Regions from separate parts of the Nonomuraea sp. NPDC048916 genome, predicted to be linked through region 1. Evidence: riboswitches for the same ligand, from Rfam matches in the RefSeq annotation. Region 1 holds a riboswitch; each other region holds the start of a gene.
The links. A riboswitch is a leader RNA that binds a small molecule or an ion and turns the genes downstream of it on or off. The one in region 1 is predicted to bind cyclic di-AMP.
Positions count from the first base shown of each region.

Region 2: linked by a shared signal. The riboswitch ahead of AB0C16_RS26685 (NlpC/P60 family protein) and the one ahead of AB0C16_RS21710 (CHAP domain-containing protein) in region 1 are both predicted to bind cyclic di-AMP.
Region 3: linked by a shared signal. The riboswitch ahead of AB0C16_RS05910 (hypothetical protein) and the one ahead of AB0C16_RS21710 (CHAP domain-containing protein) in region 1 are both predicted to bind cyclic di-AMP.
Region 4: linked by a shared signal. The riboswitch ahead of AB0C16_RS24630 (C40 family peptidase) and the one ahead of AB0C16_RS21710 (CHAP domain-containing protein) in region 1 are both predicted to bind cyclic di-AMP.

Region 1 is NZ_JBEZFS010000019.1:26,733-30,828, reverse strand. Features, by position in the region: gene AB0C16_RS21720 (LamG-like jellyroll fold domain-containing protein) at 1-301, opposite strand, end outside; gene AB0C16_RS21715 (cadmium resistance transporter) at 672-1,046, opposite strand; gene AB0C16_RS21710 (CHAP domain-containing protein) at 1,199-1,891, opposite strand; cyclic di-AMP (ydaO/yuaA leader) riboswitch at 1,903-2,051, opposite strand; gene AB0C16_RS21705 (amidase) at 2,373-3,695, shown strand; gene AB0C16_RS21700 (response regulator) at 3,747-4,096, opposite strand, start outside.
Region 2 is NZ_JBEZFS010000026.1:72,267-76,362, forward strand. Features, by position in the region: gene AB0C16_RS26675 (cytochrome P450) at 1-537, opposite strand, end outside; gene AB0C16_RS26680 (LuxR C-terminal-related transcriptional regulator) at 712-924, shown strand; gene AB0C16_RS26685 (NlpC/P60 family protein) at 959-1,999, opposite strand; cyclic di-AMP (ydaO/yuaA leader) riboswitch at 2,005-2,152, opposite strand; gene AB0C16_RS26690 (amino-acid N-acetyltransferase) at 2,409-2,978, shown strand; gene AB0C16_RS26695 (RDD family protein) at 3,064-4,096, shown strand, end outside.
Region 3 is NZ_JBEZFS010000005.1:16,921-21,016, forward strand. Features, by position in the region: gene AB0C16_RS05900 (DeoR/GlpR family DNA-binding transcription regulator) at 1-734, shown strand, start outside; gene galT (galactose-1-phosphate uridylyltransferase) at 731-1,813, shown strand; cyclic di-AMP (ydaO/yuaA leader) riboswitch at 1,881-2,018, shown strand; gene AB0C16_RS05910 (hypothetical protein) at 2,023-2,976, shown strand; gene AB0C16_RS05915 (ATP-binding protein) at 3,076-4,096, opposite strand, start outside.
Region 4 is NZ_JBEZFS010000023.1:87,860-91,955, reverse strand. Features, by position in the region: gene AB0C16_RS24645 (NYN domain-containing protein) at 1-902, shown strand, start outside; gene AB0C16_RS24640 (C40 family peptidase) at 986-1,960, shown strand; gene AB0C16_RS24635 (hypothetical protein) at 2,027-2,203, shown strand; cyclic di-AMP (ydaO/yuaA leader) riboswitch at 2,470-2,628, shown strand; gene AB0C16_RS24630 (C40 family peptidase) at 2,687-3,304, shown strand; gene AB0C16_RS24625 (hypothetical protein) at 3,376-4,096, shown strand, end outside.

The DNA of each region.
Region 1 (4,096 bases):
GGGAGACCGTGGCCATCGGAGCCTCGCCGCCGCCGGAGAACCGCAGCCGCGCCGCCGTCGCCGCCGGGGCCACCGAACCGTCCGGCAGCGGCCTCAGTGTCGTGTCCACGTCTGCCCAGCGGCCGTCCTGGCGTACGCGGATCGGGCGGGCGTTCTGCTCCAGTACGAAGACGCCCCCGGGGGTGGCGTAGACCGTGCGCGTCTCGGTCCGCAGGGAGCCGACCTCGACGCGCTCCCCGGTCCGCCGCGCCGCCGACAGGGCTCCCTGCTCCGTGGCGGCGCCGGAAGCCTGGCGCGCCACCCGTCCCGTTTCCGAGGCGGCGATCGCCGGGGGCGTGACCGCTGTGCCGGAAAAGAAGAAAGCAGCCGCTCCGGCGGCTGCCGCGACACGTCGTGTGGTGTGACGGAGACCTGACCTCGCGCGCTCGTCCTTCATCGTCACTGCCGTCACTGCCGTCACTGCTCCGATAACGTGACGGGCGGGTGTCCGCGTGGGTTCACTCGACTCTCCTCCGGCTGGTCCGGGCAGTCCTGTGGATGGCGTCGAACGAGGGGCCGGCCCCGCTCGCCCGCGTCGCCGGGGAGTGAGGCGGGGAGTGAGGCAGGGAAGGGTCCGTCACGGCCACTGGCCGATCTTGGCTGCAATATACGCCGGCGTCGCCACCCTGTCGTCAACCCACCGCGGTAGATCGGCTCAACCTTCCGTCGTCCCCCTCGAAGCCGGCCACGCCGGACACGTCCCCGGTCCATGCGGCCTGGCGGGATCGCACGGCGGTGACCAGACCGCGCAGGCCTAGGGCGAAGGGGATCAGACCGAGCAGGCCGGCCCACTGATCGGGCACGATGCTCAACCCCAGCGCGGCGACCGCGGACACCGCCACCAGAGCGCCGATCCCGGCGTACTGGCCGGCCCAGATCCGCCACGGCCTCGGCACCCCGTGCGCGCGGGAGGACAGGGACAACACCGTGAGCACGATGAGGTCGTCGACGTTGGTCCCGGCGAAGACGCCGGCCGCGGTGGCCAGGGTGACCGCGATCGTGTCCATCACCGCGAGAACCTACCGGGCGGCCGGCCCAGCCGGGTGCGCGGCTTCGCCGCCGCCGTTCCGGAACGGTGACCGGGGCGCGGATCCCGTCTGGACGGAGATCGCCGAAGGCGCGGGGCGTCGCCCCGCGCCTTCGGTCAGGCCGTCTCCGGTCAGGCCTTGTACTCGGGGTAGCCGTAGCCGGTGACGTGCGCCTTCGGCCGGACTCGCTCCTCGACCTTGCCGTTGCCGGTGTTGCCTTCGATCGCGGTGATCGTGCCGTCGCCGTTGTCCTTCTTGACCAGGCCGACGTGGTCGACGCCGCTGGTGCTCTTGCCGCCGTTCCAGTCGTAGAAGACCACGGCGCCGGGCTTGGCGACGTCGCCCCAGCGCTTGTTGGCCTTGAACCAGTCGGCGTAGGTGACGGTGTAGGCGTCCCAGCCGATCGAGGCTCGGGCGCCGGCCTTCTCGCCGACCCAGGAGACGAACATGGCGCACCACGGGGCGTTGGCGTACAGCTTCGGGCTGCCGCCGCCGTCGCGGGCCAGGGTCTCCATCGCCCGCGGCGAGGACATGTACCAGCTGTGGTACGGCGTCCCGCCACCCGCGGCGTTCTCCTTCACACCGATCTGGGACTCGGCGACCTGCAGCACGCTCTGCATGCTGACCTGGCCGGTGTTGCCCGCGGAGGCCGGGGCGGCCGGGGCGGCGACGGCGAGGGGCTGCGAGGGGTTGGTCTGCGCCTGGGGTCCGGTCGCCATGGCCGGCGAACCGGCGAAGGCCACGCCGGCCGCGACGGTCAGCCCGACGGCGAACCGGGCGGCGTTCGCCGGCAGATGGGCGTGCTGAAGGATGTTCTTGGCCATACTTGAATTGCTCCTTGCTTCCATGCCGCCTACCGGGTTAGCTGTCGGGTTCGGGCGTGGAAGTGCCCTACGGACCGCCCTTTGGGAGAGCGGCCGATTCACCCCAGAAAAGAAGTGGGTCCCCGGTTTCGCGATGTCGCGGATTCGGCGGCCGCGCCGCTCCTGCAGCTAGATGTTCATGCAGGCCGGACGCGGTCTCGGCAATTGAACGGCCACGCGGGCATCTCCTTCAGCCCCTGTCGCGCGCCGCGAATACCATCGAAGGTAAGTGAATCGCATAGACGAATGCAAGCGAGGTTAGGGTCTCCCTAACGGAATCCCCTGGCGCGTAAGGGTTCGGCGTTTCAATTCTTTACCTTTCTCTCCTCATGCGGGGTCCTCGGAATGGCAAAGTGACGGCGTCCGGCGCCGGGGTCCCCCGCGCCGTTCGCGAGGCGTTCCGGGCTACTACGATCTTCCGCATACCTACGAAAGGGGCCCCATGCCGATCTCCCCCGGCCCTTTCACCGGCCGTACCATCACCGGGCTCGCACGCGACCTGCGTGGGCGGCGCACCACGTCGGCCGAGCTGGTCGAGCGGGCGCTCGACGCCATCGCCGGGCTCGATCCGTCGCTCAACGCGTTCGTGAGCGTCGACGCCGACGGCGCGCGGGCCGCCGCGCGGCGGGCGGACGGCGAGCTGGCCGAGGGCGCCGACCGGGGCCCGCTGCACGGCGTGCCGGTGGGCGTGAAGGATCTCATCATGGTCGCCGGCCTGCCCGTGACCATGGGGTCACGGCACTTCGCCGGCCAGGTCGCCGACGCCGACGCCGAGTGCGTGACGCGGCTCCGCCGGGCCGGCGCCGTCATCGTCGGCAAGACCACGACCCACGAGTTCGCCTACGGTCCCACCGGCGACCGCTCGGCCAACGGCTCCTCGCGCAACCCCTGGGATCCGGCGCGCATGTCGGGCGGCTCCAGCGGCGGCAGCGCGGCGGCCGTGGCGGCGGGCATGGTCCCGCTCGCGCTCGGCACCGACACCGGCGGCTCCGTTCGCATTCCCGCCGCGCTGTGCGGGGTCGCCGGATTCAAGCCCGCGTACGCCGCCATACCGGCGGACGGCGTCTTCCCCTTGTCGGAGACCCTCGACCACGTCGGCGTCCTCGCGGCCGACGGGCACGACTGCCTGCACGCCTACCGCTGCCTCGCCCTGGCCGACGTGCCCGAGGACACCGGGCCCGCGCGCGTGGCCTGGCTGGATCCCGCCGGCCTGTTCGCCTGCGACCCGCGGGTGGTGAGCGCCACGCGCGCGGCGGCCGGGCCCCTGGAGGAGCTCCGGCTGCCCGCGGGGATCGCCGGGGAGCTGCTGGAGACCTACACCGCCATCCAGAGCAGCGAGACGGCAGCGGTGCACGCCGGCCGGCTGGCCGAGGCCCCCGAGCTGTTCGACCCCGAGGTGCTCGAACGCCTGCGCGTCGCGACCGAGATGCCCGGCTGGAGATACGTCCGGGCCATGGGCGCCCGATCCCGGCTGGCCGAGGTCGTCGCCGGCGCGTTGTTCGGCCGTCACGACGTGCTCGCGCTGCCGACCGTGCCGCTGACCGCCCCGCTGCTCGACCAGCGCGAGACCGAGCTCGACGGCCGGCCCGTCGCCGTGCGGGCCGCCCTGCTCGCGCTGACCAGCCCGTGGAACGTGCTCGGCCTGCCCGCGCTGACCGTGCCGGCCGGGACGGTGGACGGCCTGCCGGTCGGGCTGCAGTTCGTCTGCCGTCCCGGACGGGAGCACCTGCTCTTCGAGGCCGCCGCTCGCCGCCCGAGTGCCTGATCACCGCGGGTACGCGGCGGCGGGGCCCTCACCGGATCGTCCGGGGCCCCGCTAGGTGAGCTCCTCCGCTGCCCGGGCGGCCAGCGAGGTGTAGACGGTCACCTCGTCGGGCCGGACGAGGCCGTCCTGGATGGCGCAGATGAGCAGCTTCTCCTTGGTGGGCGCGGGCCGCCCGGCCGCCGCGTACTTGACCCGGGCCCGGTCGATGTACTGGCGCACGGTCCGCTCCTTGATCCCCATCCGGGCGGCCACCGACGCCTTCGACATCGACTGAAACCAGAACAACAGCGCGGCCCGCTCCTTGTCGGACAGGTGCGGCCGGTGCGGGCCCTCGTCGGTGGCGATCGCCTGCGCCATCGGCGGCGTCACGCTCGGCCGGTCGGCGGCCACCTCCAGGATGG
Region 2 (4,096 bases), on a different contig from region 1:
GGACAGCAGCGGGTCGAGGCCGCGGGCCAGCGCCTCGCTCCAGCCCTGGAAGCGCTCGTGGTCCTCGGCGGGCACGCCGAGCATCTCGGTGATCACCATGACCGGCAGCGGATAGGCGAACCCGGAGACCAGGTCGCCCTCCTCGGGCAGCGCGGCGAGGAGCCCCGCGGTGATCGCCTCGACCCGCGGGCGCAGCCGTTCCACCATGCGCGGGGTGAAGGCCCTGCTGACCAGCCCGCGAAGGCGTGTGTGGTCGGGCGGGTCCATGCGCAGGAACGACGGCACGGGCTGGTCCGGACTGCCCGTCCTGAACGGGGTGGTGTCGTGTCCGAAGGCGGGGTCGCGCAACAGCGTCGAACAGTGCTCGTACGTGGTCGCCACCAGAAGCCCGCCACGGGTGCGGAGCAGCGCGCCCTCCTGCCGCATTTCGCGGTAGCACGAGTATGGATCGCGCACAAAATCCGGATCGAACGGATCGAAACCCAGCACGTCGGTGGCGCTCAACGACGAGCTGTAAGGATCACTGTGATCGCTCATCGCGCTCCGAAGTGTGACGACATATCACGAGTACTTCATATATAAGGGATCATGTCAACGTGTGTCGTCAAGCGCAGGCATTGTCGCGCTTGACGGCCTTTCAGATATGCGTTTACCGTCTGCGGGACGAGCAGGGTGTTTCGGGGAGAATCGCTGTTGGGGGGAGGGCTCCCGATGGATGTGCTCACCGAGGGTGTTGAGCTGAGCCATGCCGACTTAGCGTTGCTGGCGGAGCTTGCCAAGGGAGTCACGGTCGATCGGGTCGGCAGACGCCTGGATATCAGCGGCCGCACGGTCCGCCGCAGGCTGCGGGGGATCTGTGACCGCATCGGGGTCGCCACGGCGATCGAGGCCGTGGCCTGGGCGGCGCGGCGCCAGCTGATCTAGCGATTTCCGGCGACCGACCCGGTGACGCCGCCGCTCAGTCGGCGATGCGCACGGCACCGGCGAACGGCCGCCGGGCGATCGACGCGATGCGCACGACGTCACCCGTCCGGGGCGCGTGGACCATCATGCCGCCGCCGAGGTAGATGCCGACGTGGTGCAGGTCGGTGTAGAAGAACACCAGGTCGCCCGGCCGCAGCTCCTCCTTGGAGATGTGCCTGCCGGCGGTCCACTGGCTGCCGGTGTAGTGCGGCAGCGAGATGCCCACCTGCTGGTAGGCGGCCATGACCAGGCCGGAGCAGTCGTAGCTGCTCGGCCCCTCGGCGCCCCAGACGTAGGGCTTGAGCTGCTGCGTGAGCGCCCACCTCGCGGCCTCGGCGGCCTTGCCGCTGCCCGCGATCGGCAGGCTGACCCGCACGGCGCGGGTGCCGGGACGCCCGGCCTCGCCCAGCGCGCGGCTGAACAGGTTGCTCTCGACCTTGGCGACCAGCTTCACGATCTTGTCACGCTTGGTGTCGACGTCGGCGACGATCTTCTGCACCTCGTCGATGCGGGCCTTGGCGCTGTCTCTGGCCCGTTCGGCCGTCGCCCTGGCCCAGGTGACCTGGTTGACCTCCTCGCCCTGCTCATGCTCCAGGGCGAAGGTGGTGGCGGCGCGGTCGAGGAAGCCCTCGGGGTCCTCGGAGTTGATCAGGGCCATGGCCCGGCCGAGGCCACCGGTCATGTACTCGTTCTGGGCCAGCAGGACGGCCCTGGCACGCTTGGTGGCCAGGTCGGTCTCGCTGGTGGCCAGCGTCTTCTTCGCGGCCTCGGCGGACTTCTGGGCGGTCTTGAGCTTCTCCCGCTGGCCGTTGTATTCCTCGGTCAGCGTCTCGATCTGCGTGTGCATCTCCTCGACCTGCTTGGACAGGTCTTCGAGGGACGGCTTGGGGTCGGCGACGGCCGGAGCCGCGGGAACGGCGAACACGAGCGCACTGATCACCGCACCGAGGACGGCGAGCCGGCGGGGTCCGGAGTGTTCCGGAGGGCGGGCGTGCTCGCCCGCGGCCTTCCTTCCGCGATCGCGCGTGCGCTTCACCAACCAACTCCTCTCGTCGACGCCTACCGGGTTAGCTGACGGGTTCGGGCCGGAGCAGCCCTACCGAGCGTCGCGCTCGGATTCACCCCGGTGGTGGCGTTCGCCACCGGCGGGTCCCCGGCTCCCCGTGCGGGGATTGGGCGCGTCTCCACGCGGGGGTCGCGTGGGTGACATCGTCGCTGGACATTAGTGCACCTTGGGTTGGTGCTCAACCAGAACTGCCAACTCGGTCGAGGTTGAGCTACCGATGGGTCACAAGGTGATGTCGTGCCCGGCCGCCCCTGACTGATTTTATGTCCTGTTTGCCCTAGTTTGGGCTGGCCTTGTCCTCCTGGGGGTGACATGTCGGAGAGGGGTAAGACGGGAGATTTACGGGCGAGCCGTAATGCGATCTGTACTCTGGAGAGCCATGGAACAGGCCACCGAAGTGACGGTCCAGGACACCGGGATCCTCGTACGCCGTGCCCGCACCACCGATGTCAGGACCATCGGGCGCCTGGTCGCCACCTATGCCGGGGCCGGGCCCCGCCTGCTGCGGAAGGCCACGGTCACGTTGTACGAGGACGTCCAGGAGTTCTGGGTGGCCGAGCGGTCGGGGGAGGTCGTCGGCTGCGGAGCGCTGCACGTGCTCTGGGAGGACCTCGCCGAGATCCGCACGGTCGCGGTGGATCCCGAATTCCGCGGCCTCGGGATCGGTCACCGAATCGTCTCCGCGCTGCTCGGCACGGCGACGGAGTTGGGCCTGCATCGGGTCTTCTGCCTCACATTCGAAGTCGACTTCTTCGGCAGGCACGGATTCCGTCCCATCCAGGGCACGCCTGTCTCCCCCGAGGTCTATGCCGAACTCCTGGCCTCGTACGACGAGGGTGTGGCGGAGTTCCTTGATCTCGAACATGTCAAGCCGAACACCCTGGGCAACACCCGTATGCTGCTCCACTTGACATCGGGTGACACGGATCTTGACAAAGACGAAAGGTGATTGTTGATACCTATGTCGATACGTTGTGCAGCACAGGCATGTGTCCTGACACGTGCCACATGCGCACTCGAAGCGAGGTGACACGGTGAGCACAGGACAGCCGCCGTATCCTCAGGACGATTCCGGCGAGAATGCCGGGTCTCCTGAATACGGACAGCAGTACCAGGGTCGCCCCCATGGTGAGCCCGACCCCGATGTGACGGTCGTGGGCTACCGTGCCGACGACTACGGCCAGCAGCCCCAGCCCGGTTACGGCCAGCAGCCGCAGTACGGCCAGCAGGGTTACGGCCAGCAGGGCCAGTCCCAGCCCGGCTACGGTCAGCAGCCGCAGTATGGTCAGCAGCCCGACTACGGCCAGCAGGGCTATGGCCAGCAGCAGGGGCAGCAGCCCGGCTACGGCCAGCAGCAGCCCGGTTATGGCCAGCAGGCGCAGTACGGTCAGCAGCAGCCCCCCGGCCAGCCGTACGGCCAGCAGGGTCAGCAGCCTGGCTACGGTCAGCAGGGTCAGTCCCAGCCCGGCTACGGTCAGCAGCCGCAGTATGGCCAGCAACCGCAGTACGGTCAGCAGCCCGACTACGGCCAGCCAGGTTACGGCCAGCAGCAGCCTTCGGGCCAGCAGGGCTACGGCCAGCAGCAGCCCTCCGGCCAGCAGCAGCCCTCCGGCCAGCAGTACGGCCAGCAGCCCGACTACGGCCAGCCGCAGTACGGTCAGCAGCCCGGCTCCCAGCCGGAGTACGGCCAGCAGTACGGAGGCCAGCCCGGCTACGCGCAGCCCCAGCAGGGCTACGGCCAGCAGCCCGGCTATGGCCAGCAGTACGGCCAGCCGCAGCAGCCGGCCTACGGGCAGCCCGGCTACGGCCAGCCGGGCTACGGTCAGCCCGGTTACGGCCAGCCCGGCTACGGCCAGCCGGTGGGCGTGCAGCCGCCCGGCGCCCCGGCTCCGCTCGCGGAGTGGTGGCAGCGGCTGGTGGCGAGGCTGATCGACGGTGTCATCTTCGGTGTGATCATGACCGTGCTGTCGTTGATCCTGACAGCTCTCCTCCTCGCCAGGGTCGACTGGACGACCGGGCAGACGACGGGCTTTATGGGCCCGTTCGTGTTCGGTCTCGTGATGGCCA
Region 3 (4,096 bases), on a different contig from region 1:
GCAGCGGCGGCGTCCGGGTGGCCGACCTCGTGCGCGAGCTCGGCGTCTCCGACATGACGATCCGCCGCGACCTTGAGGTGCTGGCCGAGCGCGGCCTGCTCGAGAAGGTGCACGGCGGCGCCACGGCCCTCGGCCCCGGCTCCACCGAGGAGCCGGGCTTCACCGCCAAGTCGGCCCGCCAGCAGCAGGAGAAGGACGCCATCGCGCGCCGTGCCGCCCAGTTGGTGCGGCCGGGCACGGCCGTGGCGCTCTCGGCGGGCACCACCATCTGGGCGCTGGCCCATCATCTGATCGGCGTGCCCGAGCTCACGGTCATCACGAACTCGATCCCGGTCGCCGAGGTCTTCCACCGCAACCCGCGGGCCGACCGTACGGTCGTGCTCACCGGCGGCGTCCGCACCCCCTCCGACGCGCTGGTCGGGCCCGTGGCGGTGGCCGCGATCCGCCGCCTGCACGTGGACACGCTCTTCCTCGGGGTGCACGGGATGGGGGTGCGCGCCGGGTTCACCACGCCCAACCTGCTCGAGTCGGAGACCGACCGGGAGCTGGTGGCGGCGGCGCACCGGCTGGTCGTCCCCGCCGACCACACGAAGTGGAACACGGTCGGGATCAGCACGATCGCCGAGCTGACCGAGGCCGACGTGGTCATAAGCGACGTGGCCCTCCCCGGAGATGCGCGTCTCGAGCTGGCCGAACGGGTCGGCGAGCTGATCATCGCAGAGGATTCGCCGTGAAACGGACCATCACCCACCTGGCCGATGGGCGCGAGCTGATCTACTTCGACCGGCGCGACGACGCCGACCGGAGCGCGATCGACCGGCGACCGCTCGATCCCCGGCCGGTGGCGTCGGAGCTGCGTTACGACCCGCTGACCGAGGAGTGGATCGCGGTGGCGGGGCACCGGCAGACCCGGACGTTCCTGCCTCCGGCTGACGAATGCCCGTTGTGCCCGTCGTCCGACACGCGAGCCTCGGAGATCCCGGCACACGACTACGACGTGGTGGTGTTCGAGAACCGCTTCCCCTCCTTTTCCGGAAATTTCGGTGTTTACGAGGATGCAGGGGGGCTGACCGAGGTCCGTCCGGGGGTGGGGCGATGCGAGGTGATGTGTTTCACCTCCGATCACTCCTCGTCGTTCTCCCGGCTGTCTCCCGCGCGGGTCGAGCTCGTGATGGACGCCTGGGCGGACCGTACGGCCGAGTTGTCCGCCCTGGAGGGCGTGGAGCAGGTGTTCTGCTTCGAGAACAGGGGCGAGGAGATCGGCATCACCCTGACGCACCCGCACGGGCAGATCTACGCCTACCCGTACGTCACTCCCCGGACGAAGCTGCAGCTCGGCGCCGCCTCCCGCTACGCGGCCGGGCACGGGGGCGCCAACCTGTTCGCCGACGTGCTGGCGGCCGAGCGCGCCGCGGGAACCCGGGTGGTCGCCTCCAACGAGCTGTGGACCGCCTTCGTGCCGGCCGCCGCCCGCTGGCCGTTCGAGGTGCACGTGTATCCGCACCGGCGGACACCCGACCTGGCGGCGCTGTCGGAGGAGGAGCGGGCCGCCTTCGCCCCGCTCTACACCTCGGTGCTGCGGGCGCTCGACGGGCTGTTCGACGTCGCCATGCCGTACATCTCGGCCTGGCACCAGGCACCCGTACGACAGGACCGCGAGCTGGCGTACCTGCACCTGGAGCTGTTCAGCATCAGGAGGGCCCCCGGGAAGCTGAAGTATCTGGCAGGGTCGGAGTCGGCCATGGGCGCGTTTGTCAACGATGTGCTGCCCGAGGAGGCCGCCCGGATGCTTAAATCACAGGTAGATCACTAATTGGTTTCCGGTTGGAGTCGCATGACTTCAGTTTTACTACTAATATCCCTTCTGCACCGGCCACAACTGCCGTTGCAGGCCTAATCCCGGGTGCGTCACCCGGGAGCCGGGGACCCACCGCATCTGGGGTGTATCCACTTCGGTGGTAAGGCAACTCCCTTGCCCGAACCCGTCAGCTAACCCGGTCGGCAGAGGGAGAGGACACTCACGTGGCGGCTGCGTTCCCCACGCGTCTTGCCATCGGCCTCATCGCCGCCGCGGCACTGGCCTTCGGCTCAGCGCCCGCGTCGGCAGCGCCGAAACCAAGCGAATCCCAGCTCCGGGCCGAGCTGAAGGGCCTGAACAAGAAGGTCGACAAGCTCATCGAGGCCTACAACCTCAAACGGGTCGAGCTGGCCAAGGCCCAGCGGGACGCGGCGACCGCCAAGGAACGGCTGGCGAGCTCCGAAGAGGCGCTGACGACGGCCGAGAGGCGGGTCGCCGAGATCGCCCGGTTGCGCTACCAGAACGCCGAACTCTCCCTGCCGAGCGTGCTGCCTCCCACCAGCGGCGGCAGCGCCGCGGTGCTCGAACAGCTGACCGCCGAACAGCAGGCCGTTGTCAAGGGCGTGGTCGACGCCCGCGACGAGAAGAAGAAGGCCGCCGAGGCCGCCGCCGCGCTCGCCGCCAAGGTCAGCTCCGACACGACCGAGGTCGCCAAGCAGCGCGACGAGGCCGAGGACGTCATCAAGGACATCGAGAAGAAACTCCGGGACCTCATCCCGGTCAGCACCGGCCGCCGCTCCAACGGCACCTGGGCGCCCGAACTACCGTCCGGCTCGGACAACATCACCGCCCGTACCCGCGCGATCCGGGCGCTGATCCAGAAGAACTTCGCGCTGCAGTACAGCGTGGGCTGCTTCCGCTCGGGTTCGAGCGGCGAGCACCCGCTGGGACGCGCCTGCGACTTCATGATGAGCACGGGCGGATCCATGCCGAGCGCCGGCAACCAGGCGCTGGGCGACCGCATCGCCGAGTGGGCCGTGCAGAACAGGGCCAAGCTCGGGGTCAAGTACGTGATCTGGAGGCAGCGCATCAACCACGGGTCGGGCTGGAGCGGCATGTCCAACCGGGGCAGCATCACCGAGAACCACTTCGACCACGTCCACATCTCGATGCACTGAAAAGGACGAACAGCAAGGGAGCGACAGCCTCTGGTCCGTGGCCCGGCGACGGCCGGTTCCCGCCTGGAAAGAGGGTCGGGTCGGCCGAGGTGGCCGGCTTCACGGGCCCGGTGTGATCGTGGGGAACGCGATGTCGACGGCGAGGCCACCGTCGGGGCGGGCGACGGCGGTGAGATTCGCCTTGTGGGCTCGCGCGATCGCGCGCACGATCGACAGCCCGAGACCGTGATGGCCGTCGTCGGCAGTACGATGCAGCCGCTGGAACGGCTCGAACAGCCGGTCGACCTGATCGGGCGGGATGACCTGGCCGGTGTTCGCCACGGACAGGACGACCCGCCCGGCCTCGCGGCGTACGCCGATCTCGACAGTGCCGCCGGGCACGTTGTAATGGATCGCGTTGTCGCAGAGGTTGGCCAGCAGATGGGCGAGCAACACCTGGTCACCCGAGATCCGCACCGGCCGGAGCGCGCTCTGCACCCGCAGGCCGCGCCGCTTCACGTCCGGCGCCCGGTCTTGGAGTGTCTTCTCGATCAGGCCGGTGAGGTCCACCGGCTCGTCCCGGCTGTGGGCGTCCTCGCTGCCTGACAGGGTGAGCAGCGACTCCAGCAACCGTCCCCGCTGGTCGGTGATGGCCAGCAGCCGCTCGAAGTTGGCCCGGAACGATTCCAAGCTGGCCGCGGGGTCGATCAGCGGCTCCTCCAGCAGCGCGCGTTCGACGGTCAACGGCGTCCGCAGTTCGTGGGCGGCGTTGGCGACGAACCGCTTGTGCGCGTCGAGAGCGGTCTCCAACCGGCCGAGCAGCCCGTCCACCGTGTCTGCGAGGTCTGTCAGCTCGTTGCGAGGGCCAGGCAGGGACAGCCGCTCGTGCACGTTGCGTTCGGAGATCTGGTGCAGGCGTTCGGTCATGGTCAGCACCGGACGCAGCATGCGGCCGGCGATCAGCCAGCCCAGCAGTAGCGAGAACACCGCCATGATCGCCAGCGCGACGCCGGGCAAAACCAGCATCTCTGCGGAGAGAGCGCGGACGTGGGGTGCGGTCCCGCCGTCGCCCGCCCCAGGCGGGCCCGGGTATGGCAACGGGCGTGCGGGCGGCCCGCTCAGCGGCCGCACCAGGCCCAGG
Region 4 (4,096 bases), on a different contig from region 1:
TGTCCCGGCTGCGCGAGCAGTTGCTCGCCCAGAAGAGCGCGGCCAAGGAGGAGTCCGATCGGCTGCGCGAGCAGATCAAGATCGCCCGAGTGGAGAATTCCGACCTGCGCCGCAAGCTCCACGACGCCCGCGAGCGGGCCAAGGCCGCCGTGCGGCGGGCCGAGGAGATGGAGCAGGCGGCCGAGGAGGCGAGGTCGGCCGCCTCGGCGGCGGGCAGCGCGGGGGAGTCCGAGCTGCGCCGGCTGCGCGAGCGCCTGGCCGACGTGGAGAAACAGCTCGAGGCCTCGCGCCGGGCCGCCCGCGAGGGCAGGAGCATCGAGGACGCGCGCGTCAGGGTGCTGCTCGACGCGCTGCAGGACGCCTCGGCCGGGCTGCGCAGGGAGCTGGCCCTGCCCACCACGATCAGCAGGCCCGCCGACTCGGTCGCGGGCGTCGCGGGCGAGCGTCCCGGTGTGCGCGGGGTTCCCGCCCGTGCGCTGTCCGACGACGACCCGCAACTGCTCGACCAGTTGCTCGGGCTGCCGCAGGTGCATGTGATCATCGACGGCTACAACGTGACCAAGTCCGGCTACGGCACGCTCACGCTGGCCGACCAGCGCAACCGCCTCATGACCGGCCTCGGCGGGCTGGTCGCGCAGACCCGGGTCGAGGTGACCGTGGTCTTCGACGGCGCCGAGCTCAACGCGCCGGTCCAGGTGGTGGCGCCGCGCGGGGTGCGGGTGCTGTTCAGCGCGCCCGGCGAGATCGCCGACGACCTGATCCGCCAGCTCGTCCGCGCCGAGCCGCCCGGACGGGCCATCGCCGTGGTCTCCTCCGACCGCGAGGTGGCCGAGTCCGTCCGCCGGATGGGAGCCAGACCGGTTCCGGCGAACGTGCTGCTGCGCCGGCTCGGCCGCGCGTAGATTACGAATCTGACGTTTAGGTGAGTTCACACCCACCACTTCTGTACTATTTCGCCCCAGGGTGAGTCCTTGGAGGCGACGCTGTGAGGTTAGGCCGGGTGCCGGTGGCCGCGGGTTTCGCGATCGGGCTGCTGTTGTCTCCCACGAGTGGAGCGCTCGCCGATCCCCGGCCCACGATCGCGCAGGCGAAGGCCAAGCTCGAGAAGCTCAACGACAAGGCCGACAAGGTCGTCGACCGCTACAACACCGCGACCGAGAAGCACAAGCACGCCAAGGCGCGCTACACCGAGCTCGACACCGGTTACAAGCGCAAGCTCGCCACGGTCGCCGAGCTGCGCTCGCAGGTGATCTCGATGGCCGTCGACACCTACAAGCTGGGCGGTGACGTCACCTCCTGGCCCGCCATGGTCGGCGCCGACAACCCCACCTACCTGCTGGGCGGCATGGCCCTGGCCGGGCAGCTGTCGCAGGAGCGGGCGCAGAAGCTCGCGGCCTTCGACAGGGAGAACCGCGGCCTCAAGGCCGAGCGCGACAAGGCCGAGGGCGCCCTGGCCGCGGCCGACAAGGAACGCGACGTGGTCCAGAAGGAACGCGCCGAGGTGCTCAGGCTCATCGCCCAGCAGCGCAAGCTGCTCGACAGGCTGGGCGCCTACAAGGCAGGCGACCCCAACAGCACCGGCATCAAGTACACCGGCCCCGCCTCGGGCAACGCGGCCGCCGTGCTCAGGTTCGCCTACGCGCAGGTCGGCAAGCCGTACGTGTTCGGCGGCACCGGCCCGCGCGGCTACGACTGCTCGGGGCTGACCCAGGCCTCCTGGCGCGCGGGCGGCGTCACGCTGCCGCGCACCACCTGGCAGCAGTGGTCGTGGGGCGCCAGCCGGAAGGTCTCCCTGGACGACCTGCAGCCCGGCGACCTGATCTTCAGCGAGGGCCTGGGACACGTCAGCATCTACGCGGGCAACGGGCAGATCGTCCACGCCCCGCAGACGGGCGACGTGGTGAAGGTCTCCACCCTCTCCGGCTACGGCCGCCGCCTCGTGGGCGCCGTACGGCCCTGAGAGCCGCTCAGCGCGCGAGCAGGGCGACGGAGCGGCCGGCACTTCCCGCCACCGGCGGGACAGGGCGTGATCGACGACGTAAGGCGCGAGCCGTACCTGTCCCGCTATCTCGGCGGCCTCGGCGGCAGCCTGACGTCCGACATCGGGGAGATCGCCGGAGAGCTGTGGCGGATCGACCGGGAGCGGATCGCGGCCGGGACGCTCCAGCCGACGGGGTTCAAGGTGGCAGCGGGACAGAAGTGACAATTGGGACCTGACACGCGAGGGCTTCGTCAAGTGTGAGAAGGGTCACATTCTCATAACGGAACCCCCCGGTTAACAGGGGCTCGTCACCTTACTGACCCCTTTGTCGGATCTTTACACGTTGACTCCGTCTTTGCTTGTTCGTGACAAACCGGCGTAGGTTCTGGCGTCGCGGCGAGCACGCCATGTTCGCCGCCCACCGACATCGGTCCTCCGATGTGGACGAGATAAAAGATCCGCCGGTCACCGCTCGCCTCGGACTCGTGGCCGGTGACCTGCCGAATCCGTGCAGCCAGGAGGCACGGAACCGGGGACCCATCGATCCCTCCCGTGGGATCAGGGGTGAATCGGCGCGCATCGCGCCGTAGGGCGACTTCCAGGCCCGAATCCGTCAGCTAACCCGGTAGGCGTTCGTGGAAGATTCAAGGAGAAATCCTGTCTACCTCGCAAAACCCCCGTCTGTCCCGCCTTGCCCTGAGTGGTGTGGCACTCACGATGACCGTGACGGCCGGAGGTCTGGCGCACCCCGCCCAGGCCCAGGCGGCGACGACGAGCGGCTCGGCCCCATCTTCCGCGACGACCACGGTGACGTCTCCGACGACGTCCACCGTGACATCCACCATGACGTCCCCGGTGACGTCCACCGTGACCTCCACGGTGCGGACGGCCGCCGGGTCGGCGGCCGTCAAGTCGGTGAAGGGAAAGGCCACCGCGAAGAGATCGAAGGTCGCACGGCAACTGGCGAAGGCCCGCGCGGCCGTCGCCGTGGCCAAGGACCAGCTCGGTGACCCCTACCGGTACGGTGCCACCGGACCGGGTTCGTTCGACTGCTCCGGCCTCGTCCAGTACGCCTGGAGGAAGGCCGGGGTGAAGATCCCGCGCGTGACGAACAGCCAGTACGCACGCATCAGCAAGAAGGTCTCCTGGAAGAACCTCCGGCCGGGAGACCTGATGTTCTTTCGCGGGCTCGGCCACGTGGGCATGTTCGTCGGCAACGGCAAGATGATCCATTCGCCGAGGACCGGCCTCACGGTTCGCATCGAGAAGGTCAGCGGGTGGCGCAAGTCGTCGTTCGTGGGCGCGGTACGTCCCGGGGTGTGACCTCGTCACGAGAGCCCCGTCCCCTCCGGGACGGGGCTCTCGCGTGCCCGGGCCGACTACCATCGGTCAACGTGTCCGCGCAGGTGAGCCGTCGAGCCGTGCTGGCGGCCCTGCTGCTCCTCGCGCTGCCGTCCGCGGCCGGGCCGCTCGGCCCCACGTCCGCCGTGCCGTCCGCCGCCTCCGCCGGTCTCCCGGTGACCCCGTCCGGACCCGTCACACCCTCCCCGGGTCGCTCGCATCCCGGGATGATCATGTCCTCGTCCGAGGGCCTGCCGCCCGAGGCGCGGGGGATCTGGCCCGGCGCGCGCGTCTCGCGCGGCGTGCGCGCGGTCGTCGCCGGGCATCCCGGCGCCGACCGCGAGCTGCTCGGTGACCTGGCCCGCCGGGCCGACCTGGCCGGCGAGCGGGTCGCGGCGGTGCTCGGGCAGCCGGTGCGTCCTGTCGTGCTGGTGCCCGGCTCGGCGGGGGAGGCGGCGCGGCTGGCCGGGGTCGCCGGGGTGGACGGGCTGGCGGCCGTGGCGGACGCGGGCCGGGTGATCGTGGTGCCGGAGAACTTCGCCCGGCTCACCCCGACCGGCCGCGACGTCGTCCTGGCGCACGAGCTCACCCACGTCGCCGCGGGCACCGAGGGGCTGCCCGCCTGGCTGTACGAGGGATTCGCCGACTACGTCGGCTACCGCGACGCGGGGCTGGCCGTGCCGGTGGCCGCCGCGGAGCTGGCCGCCGAGGTGCGGGCCGGGCGGCCGCCCCGCGAACTTCCCGGGCCGGCGGCGTTCGCGCCCACGGACGACA